3 regions of the Pseudomonas taetrolens genome follow, and region 2 is predicted to be linked to each of the others. Evidence: riboswitches for the same ligand, from Rfam matches in the RefSeq annotation. Region 2 holds a riboswitch; each other region holds the start of a gene.

Region 1 (6,098 bases), 1.2 Mb from region 2:
AAGACCGCATCGCTGCCGTTTTCCAGTACGGACTCGGTCGCCGCGCGGGCGACTTCGGTGGAATCAAGTTCGCTGGTCTGACGGCTGACCAGATAACCGACCCGTGTACGTGCCTCCTCGAGATCATTGCTGCGCAAGGCTTCAGCCACGGGCTGCACATGTTCGCCCAGACTGCGCATTCCGAGCGCGCAGTACAACGCCAGGATATCTACCAGCCAGCCGATATAAGGCAGCCAGGACAGCGCAGTCGCCAGAATCGTCAGCGGAATGACCGTCAGCACCCAGGCGGTAACGCCATGACTGCGCCAGCCACGGCCGCCGGAATTGAAACGCTGCTCAACGCGACCGGCCATGCGGCCGAACGCGACCAGCGGATGCCAGCGCTTGGGCTCACCGAACAGCGCATCCAGCGCCACCCCGGCCACGCACAGCAACGCCACACTCATGGACTCACTCCCCAATAATTCTCATACACCAGCTCACTCAGCGGACGCGCGCGCGCCCACCCTTCCAACACCAGCATCGGCGCCGGATAAAAGGCCTCTACCGGCCCCAGACACAATACCGCCAAGGGCTTGGCACCCGCTGGCAACCCCAGTAAATCAGCCAGCGCCCGCGGCTCGAACAATGACACCCAGCCCATGCCCAGCCCTTCGACGCGAGCGGCCAGCCACAGGTTCTGGATCGCGCAGGACAACGAGGCCATGTCCATTTCGGGCAGGGTACGGCGACCGAATATGTGTTTTTCCCGGTCATCCATCAACGCGGCCACCAAAACCTCGGCACAGTCGTTGATCCCTTCGACCTTCAGGGTCATGAACTCATCGGAACGCTCGCCCAGCGCTTCAGCAGTACGCACCCGCTCCTCCTCCACCAGGGCCTGGACCTTGCCGCGCAACTCACGGTCGGTGATGCGGATAAAGCGCCACGGCTGCATCAGCCCCACACTCGGGGCCTGATGCGCCGCCTCCAGCAGGCGCGCCAACAACTCAGGCGCTACCGTGCCACCACTGAAGTGACGCATGTCACGCCGCTCGGCGATGGCCCGGTAAACCGCTGCACGCTCTTGGGGACTAAACGCGTTGTCGCTCATGGCACCTTCACGGCGCAGGGTGCGAACAGCGCAGCAATGGCCTGGGGGTTGGACGGAAAGTAAAAATGCACATAAGAAGCCGTCATTCGACCTTCGCGATAGACCGCTTCGGCCCCACGCCCACCGTTGGGACTAAGTCCGCGGGCGATGGGTTGCAACTCCGTATTGGTCAGCGAATGATGATAGGTATGACCGCGCAACAGCCCTTCAGGCATTTCCACGGCCTGCAAGGCCAACGCGGCCAGACGCTTTTGCATCGTTGCTTCGCCCGCCAGCAGCCCGACCAGCTCGGCACGCTGGCCGTCGGTATCGGTCAGGGCATCCAGCAGATACAGCATGCCACCGCACTCGGCCAGCAAGGGCTTGCCGGCGTCATGGTGTGCACGAATCGCGGCCAGCATCGAGCGGTTGCGTGACAGCTCAACGTGATGCAGTTCGGGATAACCGCCGGGCAAATACAGGCTGTCAGCTTCTGGCAACTGCGTGTCGCGAATCGGTGAGAAAAATACCAGCTCAGCGCCCATTTCCCGCAACAACGCCAGACTCGCACCGTAGGTGAAGGCAAAGGCCTCATCGCGAGCCACGGCAATGCGCACGCCGGCCAGCAATGGCTCGACCACCACCGGTTCAGGGGCTGCAAACTCGACCGCAGGCGGCAGCGCTACCTCGCAGGTGCTGGCCAGTGCATTGGCTGCCGCGTCGAGACGGGCATCAAGGTCATTCAGCTCACTGGCCTGGACCAGCCCCAGATGCCGGCTCGGCAGCTCAATCCCGGTTTCGCGGGACAGCGCGCCGTACCAGCGCAAGCCTTCGGTCAGGCTGCCTTCCAGCAACTGCGCATGGCGTACGGTTCCCACCCGATTGGCCAGTACTCCGGCAAACGGCAGGTCCGGCTGATAGCGCGCCAGGCCCAATGCCAGCGCGCCGAACGTCTGGGCCATGGCGGTGCCATCAATGACGCCCAGTACCGGAACCCCGAAATGCCGCGCCAGGTCGGCGCTGGAGGGTGTGCCATCAAACAAGCCCATCACACCTTCAATCAGGATCAGGTCCGCCTCTGCGGCAGCTTCCCATAGCAAGCGGCGACTTTCATCGGCACCCACCATCCACAAATCCACCTGATACACCGGCGCACCACTGGCGCGCTCCAGGATCATGGGGTCGAGAAAATCCGGGCCACATTTAAACACCCGCACCTTGCGCCCCTGATTGCGGTGCAATCGGGCCAAGGCGGCTGTAACAGTGGTCTTGCCCTGACCGGAAGCCGGTGCGGCAATCAATACCGCCGGGCAATGACGCGACTCTCTCATGCTGAAACACTCACAGTTCGATGCCTTTCTGAGCTTTGATACCGGCCTGGAAGGCATGCTTGATCACACCCATTTCAGTCACGGTATCAGCCAGATCAATCAATTCGGGTTTGGCGCCGCGCCCGGTGACCAGCACATGCTGCATCGGCGGACGGGCCTGCAGGTCAGCCAGCACCTGCTCAAGGTCGAGATAGCCATGCTTGAGGGCGATGTTCAGCTCATCCAGTACCAACAGGCCGATGGCGGGGTCACGCAGCATCTCGCGGGACACTTCCCAGGCCGCTTCGGCAGCCGCGATGTCACGCTGACGGTCCTGGGTTTCCCAGGTAAAACCTTCGCCCATCACGTGATAGCGCACCTGCTCCGGGAAACGGCGAAAGAACAGCTCTTCACCGGTGCTGTTGCGCCCCTTGATGAACTGCACCACACCACACTGCATACCGTGGCCCATGGCCCGGGCCAACATGCCAAATGCCGAGCTGCTTTTGCCTTTGCCATTGCCGGTCAACACCAGCAGCAGCCCGCACTCGTTCGGCGAGCTGGCAATGCGCTCATCCATGACGGCTTTTTTGCGCAGCATGCGCGCCTGGTGACGTTCGTCGCGTTCGGGGGATTCGTTCATGGCAGCTCTCCGTTGGGGCTGAATTAAGCAAACGGGAGGCGGGGGGAATTCAACAACGACACACCATCGCCCGCCGCGAGTGTGCTGGATGGATCAGGCCGGTCTCCGGGCTCATGAGCGGACCATCCCCAGGGACAGCACCTGACACGCGCCTTCCCATGTACAAGACACAGTGGCGTCCGGAGCTGGCCAGGCCATTGCGACGCGTAATGCGTGTCAATGAAATAGCGGCAGACCCTGGCGTGGCATTGACTCATTTACCGTTGCGGGGGCAGCGCCGGGATCGTGACGTTTGAACCGCTCCAACACGTCCTCACCGGCTTCCCTGTTTCACTCTGTCGACCGTTTGCCACAGAGCACCTGAAACAAGCGGCAAAGGTTAGAGGGTTGGGGGTGGAGCGTCAATTAAAGGTGCGCTGCAATACGCCTGAATACGCACACAAACCTGAACCTTTGAGGCGCTATGCTTCTCTATAGATTAACCCGCCCGGACCTTATGGAGATTCACATGTTCAAGTGCCAGCACGCTGTTGTCATCGCACTTGCGGCAGGATTGGCCGCCTGCGGTGAAACCTCGACCTTGCAAGTGAGCGACGGCACTGGACCTTCGCCGAAACTGCCCGAACCCAACAAGACGCTGATACCCACCGTCAATATCGCGCCTGCTGTTGGCTGGGCGCCCGGAGCCACACCCATAGCCGCTCCCGGGACTAAAGTGGCAGCATTCGCCGAAGACCTTGACCACCCCCGTTGGCTCTATGTACTGCCCAACGGTGATGTACTGGTCGCCGAAACCAATGCCCCGCCCAAGCCGGACGACAGCAAGGGCATTCGTGGCTGGGTCATGGAAAAGGTCATGGGCCGGGCCGGGGCTGGCGTACCCAGTGCGAATCGCATCACGCTGTTACGAGATGCTGACCACGATGGCATTGCGGAAACCCGTAGCGTGTTTATCCAGAATTTGCACTCCCCCTTCGGCATGACCCTGGTCGGCAATGACCTGTACGTGGCGGATGCCGACAAGTTGCTGCGCTTTCACTACCAGGCTGGCGATAACATCCTCAACACCCAACCCACCAAAGTGGTGGATTTACCGGGCGGCCCACTTAACCACCACTGGACCAAAAACGTCATTGCAAGCCCGGATGGTAAAAAGCTGTATGTGACCGTCGGTTCGAACAGCAACGTGGGCGAAAACGGCATGGATCAAGAAGAGGGTCGCGCCGCCATCTGGGAAGTTGACCCGGCCACCGGCAGCCACCGTATTTTTGCCTCCGGCTTGCGCAATCCTAACGGCATGGCTTGGGAGCCAACGTCCGGCAAGCTCTGGACCGCTGTCAACGAACGCGACGAAATCGGCAGTGACCTGGTTCCTGACTACATCACCTCAGTGCAAGACGGTGGCTTCTATGGTTGGCCTTACAGCTATTACGGGCAGCACGTCGACGTTCGGGTCGAGCCGCAAAATCCGGCACTGGTGGCCAAAGCCATAGCACCGGATTACGCCCTCGGCCCGCACACGGCTTCTTTGGGCCTGAGCTTCGCTGAAGGCAGCACACTGCCCAACCTTACCGAGGGCGCATTTGTAGGCCAGCACGGCTCCTGGAACCGCAAGCCGCACAGTGGCTACAAAGTGATTTTCGTGCCCTTTGCAGACGGCAAACCCACAGGCATGCCGGTAGACGTGCTGACCGGCTTCCTCAATACGGATAAAAAAGCCATGGGCCGCCCGGTTGGCGTAGTGATAGATAAACAGGGTGACTTGCTGGTAGCCGATGATGTAGGCAACAAAATTTGGCGGGTGTCGGCACAATGAAACTGTAACCCTGTAGCCGCTGCCGCAGGCTGCGACACTGATCGCCGCCTCGCTTCGCTCCTCAGCGGCTACAGAGGTTCGATGTTACGGCAAACGTGCCAGATGCTGCTCGTTCGGCAGTACGCGTTTGGCGTTGAGATAGGCTTTTTGCCAATAGGCTTTGGACAGACTGTCCAGCTTGACCGTGCCGCCCGTAGCGGGTGCATGCACGAAGCGGCCTTCACCGACATAGATACCGGCATGACTGACCTGCGAGCCGCCGCTGGTGGCAAAGAACAGCAGATCGCCAGTTTGCAGCTTGTCTTTGCCGACATTCGGCGCACTCATCACAATCATTTCACGTGTCGAGCGCGGCAACGAAATACCCGCCGCGTCGTTGTAGACGTACTTGATCAAACCACTGCAATCGAAACCTGAATCCGGAGTATTGCCGCCCCAGCGATAAGGTGTGCCGACCAGACCCAAGGCACGAAACAATACGTCGGCGGCAACGGGCGAGAACTGTTCTGAGGGCGGCGCATACACCCGGGGCTTTTGGGCCACTGGCGTCGGAGGGGTATGGCTTGCGCAAGCACTGAGCAGTGCTGCTAAGGTAAGAAGAGCGACTCGGGCCATGGTCGACATAAACAGAATGTTCCTGATTCTGGATACGGCAACATGGGCCGCGAACCCTGAAACCGCGCAGAGGGGATCTGCACGGTTTCAAGAATTTAAGAATGCGACTGAATTCTAGCCCTTAGAGAGCAAACTTCAAGTAAGACTTTAACTTTACTTGCGGGCAACTACGCTTGTAGGTGCCATCGCCAAGGCCCGTTTGGCCTCCATAAAGGTCTTGCTCCAGTAGCTGTCACCCAACTTGTCAATTCGTACACCCCCGCTGCGACGGCTGCTGGAGTGAATGAACTGGTCATCGCCCAGGTAAATCCCGGCATGACTGACACGACCACGACCGTTGGTGCTGAAGAACAGCAAATCACCCGGCTTGAGGTTATTTCGTGCGACGAGCGGTGCGTCAACATTGATCATTTCCCGAGTGGATCGCGGCAATTTCATGCCGGCTTCCTCGCGAAACAGATAACCGATAAACCCGCTGCAATCGAAACCCGACTCGGAGGTGCCGCCATAACGGTAACGGGTGCCGATCAAGGACATGCCGCGCTCAAGAATACTGTCAGCCAAGGCTGGCAGCGCGTAAGGTTTGCTGTTTTCGGAGAATTGAGCCAACTCTTTTTCAGTCGCCAGTTCTTCCTGATAAAG
Region 2 (6,098 bases):
AGCACACTGAGGACGTCTTCCAGGTACTGCCGGCAGTCCGGGAGCCTGCGCATGCAACCGAACTCGCCAACCACCAGCCGGTTGACGGGCAACCGGTGCTTTTCGGCCCATTGCACCGGCACCTGCAGATACGAGGCGACGCGTGCTTTGTTCCAAAGACGTTGCTTGCCTGCAAATTCGACTCTTCCGGGGTAGCGGTAAGGAATCGGACGGTTGATGTTGGGCGCACTGGTGGCGGCATAGGGTTCGTACATGTGCACGCTGTACAGCACGTGCGTATCGTCGAGCAGGCCGGGCCAGTATGCAAAGGCGTCAGCTGCGGCGTACCAGCCGGCATCGACCATGATCGGCGTGCGCGAATCCACCCGGCGAATCGCGCGGATGACCTGGTTATAGAAGGCCGGCAGGTTGCGTGCGGTCTGTTGGTGGCGGGCATACCAGGTGCGCATGGCCGCGGGCGACGCATGTTCCGGTAGCCGGGCCTGGCGTTCAGGTGCCGGCTCGTTCACCAGATTGTAGGCGGCCACGGCCGGGTGGTCCTTTAGGGCGCGGGCCAGATCCGTCCAAAATTGCGCCGATTGATCCCAATAGGTTTTGTCTTGCCACAGCCGGTCATCGAAACGGTCGCCGTTGTTTTGCCGCCAGCGCATGCCCGGCAGCGACAACGGCGTGACCACGACCTTGAGCCCCGCCGCCTGGGCCCGGTCCAGCGTGGCCTTGAGCGTTGCCAGATCCGCGGGCATCAGCCCGGTATAGCGGTCTGCCGTGCCCAGCAGGAAGTCGCGCTGCTGTGGTTGCCATTTGTCATAGGACAGTCGGACCCAGGTGGCGCCATAGCCTTTCAGGGCCTGGAAATAGTCCAGTGAAGGCGGCAGGCGATTGAAACTGTTGCCGCCGTGTTGCGGTGTGTTCCAGAAATCGATGGTTTCACCGGCCAGGGCGTTACTGTTCAGCAGCATCAGAGCGAGTGCTGACACCTGCAAGGTTCTAAGCATGACGTGACTCCTGAGAAGACGGTCCAGGGGTCGAACTTAGTCAGTTGCAGGTAAAGTGTCTGTCAGTCGCGTCCGAAACTTCAACGCTGGCCACGTGTTTGTGCAGGTTCAAACCGTACGGTTTTTGGCTTCGATCCATTGCGACATGTACTGCGTACTTTTGTGCTGGTGATGACGCAGCATGGCCCCGGTGAAGTTGTTGCGCCGGTGCTGCTCAAGGTGGGCGCGACAGGCTTCGATGCGTTGTACCAGTGCCGGACCATGAGTCGCTTGCAGGTAGCGCTCGGTCAACAGGGTCCGGCCGTGCTGCTGGGCCTGATGCCAGGCCTGGGGGTTTTGGTACAGCTCGACGGCGCGGGCTGCAATGGCGCCCGCGCTTTGCTCGATGGCACCGGCCCACGGCAGGTCGCCGTGCATGCCTTCAGCACCCACGGGGGTGGTGACATTGGGGGTGCCGCAGAGCATGGCGTCGGCGATCTTGCCTTTAATGCCCGCGCCAAAACGCAGGGGCGCCAGGCAGATTCGGGCGTTACTCATCACCGCCAGGGCGTCTTCGGCCCAGTTGAGGACATGAAAGCCTTGAGCCGGGTTATGCAGCGCGGTGGCTTTGGGCGGGGTATAGGCGCCATACACATGCAACTGCGCACCGGGCAGTTGCTGGCGGATCAGCGGCCAGATGCTGGTCTTCATCCACAGCACGGAGTCCCAGTTGGGGGCATGGCGGAAATTGCCGATGCTCAGAAAGTGCTGGCGCTGGTCATAGGGCACGAATGTTTCGGGGACGCTGTCAACCATCAGCGGACACCAGTGCAGCAGGGCCTTGGGCACCTGGAATTGCTCGGTCAGCAGCTCGATTTCGTATTCGGAAATCATCAGGTTCAGGTCACTGCGGTAGATCGCGGCAATTTCCCGTTGCGCCAGGTCAGTGCCGGCCATCTGCTCAAAGGTTTCGCCCCGGGCCGGGGCGAACAGACTACTGAAGTCGTCCTGGTCGGGGGTGTGCTTGAGCCGTGCCTTGAGCTGCTGCTGGCGGGCGTCGCGCAGGCTCTGCAAATCCGAGGTTTCCAGCACGCGCAAGGCGTTCGGGCAGTGCTTTTCGACGCGCCAGCCGAACTGCTCTTCCATCATGAAGCGGTCGAACAGGACGATGTCCGGCGCCAGTTCGCGAATGAACCCGTCAAAACTGCTGTTATTCAGCTCGATCGTGACTTCATCGATACCCAGCGCTGCCAAATCAGCCTTGTGTTCGCCAACCCCGGCCGGGCTGCTGAAGGTGATCTGCCAGCCGCACTGCAAAAAGCTCTCGATGATTTGCATCATGTGCCCGCCAGCGGCCGAAGAGCGCGGCTCGGGCCACACGTAACCGATAATCAGGACACGGGTAGGGCGAGTGGACGACATGAACAGATCCTTGAAGCGCTGAGGCTGAAAAAAAGCGGCAATTAAAACACATATGTACTACGGGTTTGTATGTGCTGTAGCCGCTGCCGCTGGCTGCGAGAGGGGGCACAGTCACTCGCTTCTTGAAGGCCCTTCGGCCCTTTTCGCCGTCTGCGGCAGCGGCTGCAAAGATCATGGGCAGCAGCGGTCGAGTGGCGTGAGGCCGCGTCCGCCACCCATTGACCTGTTACAAAGCACTGCGTAGCCTTGCGCGTTCGAGGTTCTTCGCGATGCGAAGCTAAGAAGGGAACGCGGTAAGCCGCGGCTGCCCCCGCAACTGTAAACGGTCAATTGCCCTGCCAGGCCACTGCTGAACCAGCGGGAAGGCGCAGGGCCGGTGTCAGCCCAGGTTGATGCCCAGCCGTAAGCCAGGAGACCTGCCTCGTGACAGATTCTTACTTCAACCGGGCGGGGTGATCCGGTGGCGAAGACTGACCGCGTGCACGTGCGGTCGTCGTCCCGTATGCCCGCCGCTTTGCCAAAGGGCATCCGATGAAAACACTGGCCAAAACCCCCGTCACCATCGTTACCGGTTTTCTCGGTTCGGGCAAAACTACCTTGCTGCGTCATATCCTCGATAACGCACAGGGCCGTCGCATTGCGATCATCGTCAATGAATTCGGCGAGCTGGGTATCGATGGCGAAATCCTCAAGCAATGCGCCATCGGTTGCACGGAAGAAGAAGCCAACGGTCGTGTCTACGAGCTGGCCAATGGCTGCTTGTGCTGCACCGTGCAGGAAGAGTTCTTTCCGGTAATGCGCGAGCTGGTGGCGCGCCGTGGCGATATCGATCATATCCTGATCGAAACTTCGGGCCTGGCCTTGCCCAAGCCGTTGGTTCAAGCCTTCCAGTGGCCGGAAATTCGCAGCGCCTGCACGGTGGATGCGGTGATCACCGTGGTCGACAGCCCGGCCGTTGCTGCCGGGACGTTCGCCGCGTTCCCGGATCAGGTCGATGCCCAGCGCAAGCTCGATCCCAACCTGGACCACGAATCGCCGCTGCATGAGCTGTTCGCTGACCAACTGGCCAGCGCCGACCTGGTGATTCTGAACAAAACCGACCTGATCAGCCCGGCCGACCTGGAAAAGGTTCGTGCTGAAGTCGCTGAAGAGCTGCCGCCAGCCGTGAAAGTTATCGAAGCCAGCAGCGGACGGCTGCCGCTGGACGTGCTGCTGGGCCTGGATGCCGGTTCGGAAGACCATATCGACGCCCGCCACAGTCACCACGACCATCACCACGATGGCGATGATGACCACGACGATCACGATCACGATGCGTTCGACTCGATTTCCATCGAACTGCCGCAGGCTGAAGAGCGCGCACTGATGCAGGCCCTGAGCCAATTGGTGGTCGCCCACGGCATTCTGCGGGTCAAAGGCTTTGCCGCCATTCCGGGCAAGTCGATGCGCTTGCTGATCCAGGGGGTGGGCACGCGTTTTGACAAGCACTTTGACCGCGCCTGGGCGCCAGACGAGCCGCGTACCACCAAACTGGTGCTGATCGGTCAAGACCTGGACGCGGCGTTGCTTGAGTCCACCTTGCGCACAGCGTTGAGTGCTTAAACCATGCATTTGCTCAGGACCCAGCCCGGTGGCTTTGTAGCGGACGACAATATTGCCGACCTCGGCCAGACCCCCGCCGAGCTGGTGATCCTGTGCAGCGGTGATTCAAGCCTGGCACTGCTCGCAGACGCTGCGCAGCAGTTGCCTGAAGATTATCCAAGCCTGCGTCTGGCCAACCCGATGCAGGTGCAAAACCATGGCTCGGTCGACTTGTATGTCGATGAGGTGCTGCAGCACGCCAAAGTGATTGTGCTGTCGTTGCATGGCGGTATTGGCTACTGGCGTTACGGCATCGAACGGTTGGTGCAGTTGGCCGAGCGCGGAGTGACGCTGATCCTGGTGCCGGGCGACGATCGTCCCGACCCGGAGCTCAGCGCCCTGAGTACGGTGCCGGCCGAGCACGCCGAGCGGCTCTGGCACTTTTTACGCCAGGGCGGACGACACAACGCGCTGCAACTCTATCGGTGCCTGGCCAGCCAATGGCTGGGCCGGGATTATCCGTGGGAGGAGCCGCGCACGTTGCCGCGTACGGCGATTTATCATCCGGTACACACCAGCCCTGGGCTCCAGGACTGGCAGGCCGACTGGCACGCCGGGCAACCCGTGGCAGCACTGCTGTTTTATCGCTCGCACTTGCAAGCAGCCAACACCGCTTTTGTCGATGTGTTTTGCCAGCGTTTACTGGCAGCCGGGCTCAATCCCTTGCCGATTGCCGTGGCCAGCCTGAAAGAACCGGGTTGTCTGAACATGGTTCAGGATGTGCTCGACGAGGTCGAGGCCGGGGTGATTCTGAACACCACCGGGTTTGCCCAGTCGAGCCCCGAAGCGCCGCATCTTCGACCGTTTCGACGCAATATCCCGGTGATCCAGGCGATCTGCGCCCAGGACAATCAGCCCGGCTGGGAAGCCAGCGAGCAGGGCCTGGGGCCCCGTGACCTGGCCATGCACATTGCCTTGCCCGAGCTGGATGGCCGGATCATCAGCCGCCCGATCAGCTTCAAGGACCTGGCATGGCGCAGCGAACGCAGCCAGTCGGATGTGGTGTGCTACCGCGCCCACCCCGAACGCATGGACTTTGTCGCTGAGCTGGCACACCGCTGGATCGAGCTGGCCCGCCTCCCGAACCCGCAAAAGCGCATCGCCCTGATTCTGGCCAACTACCCGACCCGCGATGGTCGAATTGGCAATGGCGTGGGACTCGACACCCCGGCAGCCGCGCTGAATATCCTGCGGGCCTTGCAGGCGGAGGGTTATCCGCTGGACGCGGAGTTGCCCGAAACCGGCACGGCGCTGATTCAAGCCTTGTTGGGCGGCGTCAGTAATGACCTGGATACCCTGGATCTGCGGCCTTGCCAGCAAAGCCTGGCCCTGGATGACTACTGGGCGATGTTTCAGCGCTTGCCCGAAGTCAATCGCCAGGCGGTGCTTGAGCGCTGGGGCGGACCGGAAAACGATCCGATGTTCCGCAATGGTCGCCTGATGATCGCCGGTTTGCGCTTTGGCCTGACCTTTGTCGGCATTCAGCCGGCCCGCGGCTATCAGGTCGATGCCAGCGCGGTGTACCACGACCCGGACCTCGTGCCGCCACACGCCTATCTGGCGTTCTACTTCTGGCTGCGCAACACCTATGGCGCCCACGCCGTGGTGCACGTCGGCAAGCACGGCAATCTGGAATGGCTGCCCGGCAAGGGCGTCGGGCTGTCGGAGCATTGCTGGCCTGACGCCATTCTCGGCCCGATGCCCAACGTGTATCCGTTTATCGTCAACGATCCGGGCGAGGGCGCTCAGGCCAAACGCCGCACACAGGCGGTGATCATCGACCATTTGATGCCACCGCTGACCCGTGCCGAAACCTATGGCCCGCTGCGCGATCTGGAGTTGCTGGCCGACGAATATTACGAAGCGCAATTGCTTGATCCGCGTCGAGCGCAGGAGCTGCAACGGGACATTCTCAAACTGGTGCGCGAAACCCGTATCGACCGTGAGTTGCAGTTGGATGAGTCGCTGGGCAGTGACGCAGATGCAGCCATTTGGCTGCCTCGCCTGGACACTTACTTGTGCGACCTCAAAGAGTCGCAAATCCGCGACGGCCTGCATATT
Region 3 (6,098 bases), 100 kb from region 2:
GCGGGGACTGGCACGCCACGCGGTTGCCGGGTTATGGCCCGCGTAGCCGGGCCAATCCGTTCGAGACGTTCGAAGCCATCCCGGCAGTGGCGCGTTATCAGTTCATGCTCGACAACGCCGAATACTTCGTGCGCACCTTTATTCGCGGCCCCGTCTGCCGTGGGCAGATTGCTACTGACGTGATTCGCGATAACTTCTGGGCCGTGTTCCAGGAGCCGGCGCACGACCGTTACGTGACCGATGCGGCTTACCGCGGCGAAGCCACCCCATTGCTGGCAATGCCCGGGCAGATCGACAATGTGGGCAGCATCATTTCCCTGTGGCACAACTACCGGGACAAGCGTAATGACTACGAACAGTTGCGTCAGGACGCCTATGCCGACATGCCGCCGCCCAGTTGGTCAACCCTGTGGGCGGGCAACGACAACGCCTTGTTGACGATCTTCCGTCACTTCGACAGCGCCAGCGTCAGCAAGGGCCTGATCGGAGATGTACCGCAGACGATGTGGTTGTTCGATTACCCGTTGCTGGAGCGGACCTATTATCAGCTGGCGGTCAATTTCGATGTGTACGGCAACGTTGCCCATCAGGCCCAGACCCGCCTGTACTTTGACTTGATCCGCAACGGCGCCGAGGTCAACTTCTTGCGCCTGATGCCTGCCGGGCAGAGAGCCGGGATTCTGGGGGACTGGTACCAGAACAGCGGCAAGCTGAAAATGTGGATGGACTACCAGAAAATCGATGCCGATACCCCGACCGGGATCAAGCTCGATCCAGCCGATCCGAAGCGTGACTTTGCGCTCAAGCTGATCGAGCGTACCGGTACCTTGAATGCGCGTCCCGATCCGATCAACCGTTGCACGGGAGCGTATTGTTCTCGCCCGGGCATTGATCAGGAGTTCCAGTACGCCGAGCAGGCCCTGAGCCGTCTGGCATCACGTCCTGCGGCCGGGCTGGCAGTGATCAACCGCATGCCTGAAGCGAGCATGTTGAGGGTCGAAGGTGCCAGCGGCAAACGGATGTTTTACAGCGCGCTGCGCAATCGGGCGCACACCAACGTGGCCTTCATGATGGGCGAGGAGTACCGTCTGCAACCCGGGCTGGACACCTTGACCCTGTATCCGGGCGTGCTCAGCAGTTACCCGAACTTCATGTTCAACATTCCGGCGGCAGAGGTTGAAGCGTTCGTTGAGGCGATGGAGAAATCCCGTGATCAGGCAAGCTTCGACGCCATCGTCGAGCGCTGGGGCGTTCGCCGCAGCCACCCGCAGTTCTGGCAGTACTTCCATGATATTGGCGAGTACATTAATGAAACCGACCCGGTCGAGGCGGGCGTGCTGGACATGAACCGCTACGAGAACCTGTAAAGGCCCGGTTATTTTGAATACCTGGGGTGCTGCTTTCCTGACAAAAATACTAGGACTTTGTCAGGCGCGCCGATTGGCGTAAACTGCGCCCCATGTCTGCGAGGAGATTCCATGAGCGCCATAACGATTACCGACGCCGCCCACGATTACCTGGCTGATCTGCTGTCCAAGCAGAACACCCCGGGCATCGGCATCCGCGTCTTTATCACCCAGCCCGGCACCCAGTACGCTGAAACCTGTATTGCCTACTGCAAGCCGGCTGAAGTCAAACCTGAAGATACGGCCATTGGCCTGAAAACCTTTACGGCCTGGATCGATTCGTTCAGCGAACCGTTCCTTGACGATGCCGTGGTGGATTACGCCACCGATCGCATGGGTGGCCAGCTGACCATCAAGGCACCAAACGCCAAAGTGCCGATGGTCAATGCCGACAGCCCGATCAACGAGCGCATCAACTACTACCTGCAAACCGAGATCAACCCGGGCCTGGCCAGTCACGGCGGTCAGGTCAGCCTGATCGAAGTGGTTGAAGACGGTATTGCGGTGCTCAAGTTCGGTGGCGGTTGCCAGGGCTGCGGCCAGGCGGACGTTACCCTGCGTGAAGGCATCGAGCGTACCCTGCTTGAGCGAGTCCCGGAGCTCAAGGGTGTACGTGATGTGACCGACCACTCGCAGAAAGAAAACGCCTACTACTGAGTCATCGGTAACAGGGTGTTCGCTGCAAGGCAGATGAAAAAACGGTGCCCCGTGAGCACCGTTTTTTTATGCCCACGACACAGGGCGGCTGTGTCGTGTGGGGTGATTCAGGGCCGGTACAGATGCGCATGGCCTGCGCGGTACAGCGAAGAAGCCGAGAAGCTGTCGTTGGCCAGTACCCGTCCCACCAGAATCAACGCTGTACGTTTGAAACCCTTGGCTTGAACCTTCGCCAGAATGTCTACCAGAGTGCCTTGTACCCAGTCCTGATCGGGCCAGCTGGCACGGTGGATGACGGCAATCGGGCAGTCGCTGCCGTAGTGTGGCGTCAGTTCGGCGACGATCGCCTCAAGGTTCTTCACCCCCAGATGAATCGCCATGGTTGCCTTGTGCTGTGCCAGGCTGGCCAGTTCTTCGCCTGCCGGCATCACGGTTTTTTCCGCGTAGCGGGTCAGGATCACAGTCTGCGAGATATCCGGAAGAGTCAATTCTGCGCCGAGTATCGCGGCGCAGGCGGCGGTGGCGGTGACCCCGGGAATGATCTCGAAGGCGATACCCAGCTCACGCAGGCAGCGAATCTGCTCGCCAATCGCGCCATACAGCGAAGGATCGCCGGAGTGTACCCGGGCTACATCCTGGCCCTTGGCGTCTGCGGCCTTGATCAGGGCGATGATTTGCTCAAGGTGCAACTCGGCGCTATTGATCACCTGTTCAGCCTGATGGCCTTCAAGTACTGCGGCCGGCACCAGCGAGCCCGCGTAAATGATCACCGGGCAGCTGCGGATCAGGCGCTGGCCCTTGACGGTAATCAGCTCTGGATCGCCGGGCCCGGCACCGATGAAATAAACAGTCATGGCAGTCTCTGGAAAAGGTCGAGATAGAGCTGTTCTTGAACAACGCTCATAGTGAGGCAGGGGATTATCCCGGTTTTTACCCGGCGCAGGCCAATGCAAAGGTTGCCACCGGCGAATGCTTGCGGGTGATCAACAGGCGTGCCGGGGTGCCAGCCAGTTGCCCGGCCAGCGCCAGGGCTGAACTTTCCGCAACGCCAAAGCAACCGGTTTGCTCGAATGCAATGGCCGAGCGCTGGCTGAGCTGTGATGCATAAGGCGCTAGCCGCTCGGCATTGAACAAGGTCAATGGCAAGGCGAGCCGTGCCTCCAGCTCGATCAGCCCCGGCTCCCCGCGTTTGTGTTCGATACTGGCCAGGCCGCAGATCGCGCTCAGGGCAATCCCGGCCTCCCTGAGTGACGCTTCGATCAGTGCCCATAAATCATCAGCACTGCAACCCTGGCGGCAGCCTAGGCCCATCACCAGGACGGGCGCCGAGGCGGGCCTCATCATGCCGGGTATTGATCCTGCGGATTACGCCGGAACAACCAGGTGCTGATAACACCCAGGGCCAGCCAGAACGCCAGGTTGGTCAATTGCGAGGCGATCTTGAACTGTGATTCCAGTTCTTGCGGGGCCAGACTGGAATGCACCAGCGGTTGAGGCGCGCCAAAGACGTGGGGTACCAGCACGATGGCCACCGCCAGTAGCTTCAACGCCCAATGTTTGCCAAAGGCCAGCAGTGCAATGCCGACAGCGGTCGAGGCGGCCGTAGTGATCCACCAGATCTGCCGTTGCAGCAAGTCAGCCGCCGCCGTGCCTGGCAACTCGGGTGGTAGGCCCAGGGTTGGCGCCAGGCAGAACGTGGCATAACCGGCCAGGCCCCAGAGCAAACCCTGAGAGGTGCGCGTGGGTCTGCGCAAGGTGTACAGGCCGGCGAGCATCAGGGCAAAACCCACCGCAACCACCAGATTGCCACCTGTGGTCGACAGCACGCGCTGCCAGCCATCTTCCGGTTCCCAGGCTTCAGCGTCGTGGGCATGGCCGGCTACGCTGCTGTTTGCATGTTCATGTACTTCGCTGGCAGCCGGTGTTTCGTAGGTTTCTGCCTGGAGAATCAGCGGGGAGACCCACAGGCTTTGCAGCACCGTCAGCAACAACGCGGCCAGCAAGCCGGTGAACCCGGCGGTTTGAGCAATACGCTTGATCATGGCAGGCAGTCTCAATGGCACGGAAAGGCCGCGCTGTGACGGGTGTCATGCGCTGCGTTGTGAACGGCCTCGATATGCGAGAAGCCTGCAAAGTAGACGAGGAAAGCTCCCAGCACCGTGGCACCGATGGCGACGGCAAGGCGCTGGCTACGGGTGGACGTGGCGGCGGTGGCTGAGTGCGTGTGGCGGGTGCTGATGGACATGGCGCTGGCCTCGGGTCAGGCAGCGGGCATCAGAGCGCAACAAACCCGCGAACGAAGCTCGCAGGGTTCAACAGCGCCCGCCCACCGCGGGTTTGTTATTTACGTGACCAGGCCGGTCTCCGGGCTTGCGAGGGGCTCATGCCATCTGAGCCTGCAACATCACCTTCCCATGCCTGAGCACAGTGGATTAGATGTTTCTCTCGCTTACCGTTGCGGGGGCAGCGCCGGACTTGTCAGGGCGATTAACGCCTGACGCACCGGTTTCCCGTTTCACCCAGTGAAGGGCACCTGATACAAGATGTGTAGGAGAGCACAGCGGCAAGCCACCGTCAATTCGCCATGGCCTGCAAAAAGCCGGGTCAGATCCCCAGCATGCTTTTGACCTTGTCCCGTAACTGATCAATCGAGAACGGTTTGCCAATTATCGCCATGCCTTCCTCAACCTCAACGGTATCCGCGTAGCCACTGGCAAACAGGATGGGCAGTGACTGGCGCAGCTCACGGGCTTTTTGTGCCAGCGCCCGACCGTCCATGCCTGGTAGTCCGACGTCGGTCATCAGCAGATCAATACGCTGATTTGTATCTTCAAGCAATTCAATTGCCCGCGCGCTGCCGTCAGCCTCAAGCACGCTGAAACCCAGCTCTTGTAGTACGTCGACAATCAGCATGCGCACGATGTCGTCGTCTTCGACCACCAGGATGGTGGAGGGTGTTGCAGGCATAGTGGTTACCCCAAGAAAATATTGAGCGCGGGTGAAGGGGCCAGGGAGTGCTGGCAGGCAGTGCCAAGATGTAGCCCGGACATGTATCCGCGCCTGTACAAAAATTACGTCTGTACAAGTTCTGCCAGAATAGCGCTTAGCGATAGGTGTAGGCAGATTTATGTAAGAAATTTAGCGATTTCGCGTAAGAAAATAGCTTGTACCGGGGGTTATCCGGCAAACTTGCGGTTTTTTATGACTGTCCACGGGCCAGAAAAAATGAAATCACCTGCAGCAGTTGATGAGAAAAGCTTCCGCAAGCTCCTGAGTCGCAACGTCGGTTTGCCCTTGGGTGTGGGCGTGCTTAGCGCCGTGCTGTTTGTGGCGATGATCAGCTACTTGTTGACCGTGATGCAGTGGCTCGAGCACACCGACCGGGTGATCAGCAATGCCAATGAGGCCGTCAGACTGGCAGTCGATCTGGAAACCGGCATGCGCGGTTATCTGATTACCGGTGATGAGCATTTCCTTGACCCGTATGAAGTGGCCAAACCGCAAATCAAGGCTCAACTGCTGACTCTGCAAAACATGGTCAGTGATAACCCGCAGCAGGTCGATCGCCTCAAGCGCCTGGAAACCTTGCAGTTGGACTGGAGTGAGTACGCCCAGTCGATGATTGACATGCGCCGTAATCACGGTGACTACAGCGCTGCCGTTCAGGCCGGGCGCGGCAAGCAACTGAGTGATCAGGTGCGTAAGGAATTCGACAACTTCATTGCGATGGAGCAGCAGTTGCGTGTGGCGCGCAGCACGGACGTGAGCCGCACGACGTTTATCAGCATCGGTCTGTATTTGATCTTTGTCCTGGGTGTCAGTGGTCTTCTCGCCTACATTGGTCGCCGTGATTTGCTCAATCTATCAAGCAGTTACAGCGCGACGTTGGCGTCGCAGCTGCAGACGGCCAAACGCCTGGAGCATCAGGGCTGGCTGCGTAACGGGCAAACCGAACTGGCGGAACAGGTGCTGGGCCGCCTGACCCTCAACATGCTGGGGCGCAACATTCTGCAGTTTTGCGCCCAGTACCTGGGC

The links. A riboswitch is a leader RNA that binds a small molecule or an ion and turns the genes downstream of it on or off. The one in region 2 is predicted to bind cobalamin.
Region 1: linked by a shared signal. The riboswitch ahead of cobO (cob(I)yrinic acid a,c-diamide adenosyltransferase) and the one ahead of cobW (cobalamin biosynthesis protein CobW) in region 2 are both predicted to bind cobalamin.
Region 3: linked by a shared signal. The riboswitch ahead of DQN55_RS10470 (CbtB domain-containing protein) and the one ahead of cobW (cobalamin biosynthesis protein CobW) in region 2 are both predicted to bind cobalamin.

What each region holds. Positions count from the first base shown of each region.
Region 1 covers NZ_LS483370.1:1,181,245-1,187,342, reverse strand. Annotated here, with positions in the region: gene cbiB (adenosylcobinamide-phosphate synthase CbiB) at 1-446, opposite strand, end outside; gene bluB (5,6-dimethylbenzimidazole synthase) at 443-1,093, opposite strand; gene DQN55_RS05705 (cobyrinate a,c-diamide synthase) at 1,090-2,403, opposite strand; gene cobO (cob(I)yrinic acid a,c-diamide adenosyltransferase) at 2,414-3,025, opposite strand; cobalamin riboswitch at 3,105-3,404, opposite strand; gene DQN55_RS05695 (PQQ-dependent sugar dehydrogenase) at 3,534-4,841, shown strand; gene DQN55_RS05690 (C40 family peptidase) at 4,926-5,465, opposite strand; gene DQN55_RS05685 (C40 family peptidase) at 5,610-6,098, opposite strand, start outside.
Region 2 covers NZ_LS483370.1:2,376,029-2,382,126, forward strand. Annotated here, with positions in the region: gene DQN55_RS10890 (glycoside hydrolase family 5 protein) at 1-959, opposite strand, end outside; gene DQN55_RS10895 (glycosyltransferase) at 1,104-2,396, opposite strand; cobalamin riboswitch at 2,637-2,834, shown strand; gene cobW (cobalamin biosynthesis protein CobW) at 2,928-3,998, shown strand; gene cobN (cobaltochelatase subunit CobN) at 4,002-6,098, shown strand, end outside.
Region 3 covers NZ_LS483370.1:2,273,380-2,279,477, forward strand. Annotated here, with positions in the region: gene DQN55_RS10445 (fatty acid cis/trans isomerase) at 1-1,367, shown strand, start outside; gene nfuA (Fe-S biogenesis protein NfuA) at 1,479-2,063, shown strand; gene cobM (precorrin-4 C(11)-methyltransferase) at 2,171-2,917, opposite strand; gene DQN55_RS10460 (cobalamin biosynthesis protein) at 2,994-3,407, opposite strand; gene DQN55_RS10465 (CbtA family protein) at 3,404-4,105, opposite strand; gene DQN55_RS10470 (CbtB domain-containing protein) at 4,117-4,308, opposite strand; cobalamin riboswitch at 4,402-4,615, opposite strand; gene DQN55_RS10475 (response regulator) at 4,668-5,030, opposite strand; gene DQN55_RS10480 (response regulator) at 5,289-6,098, shown strand, end outside.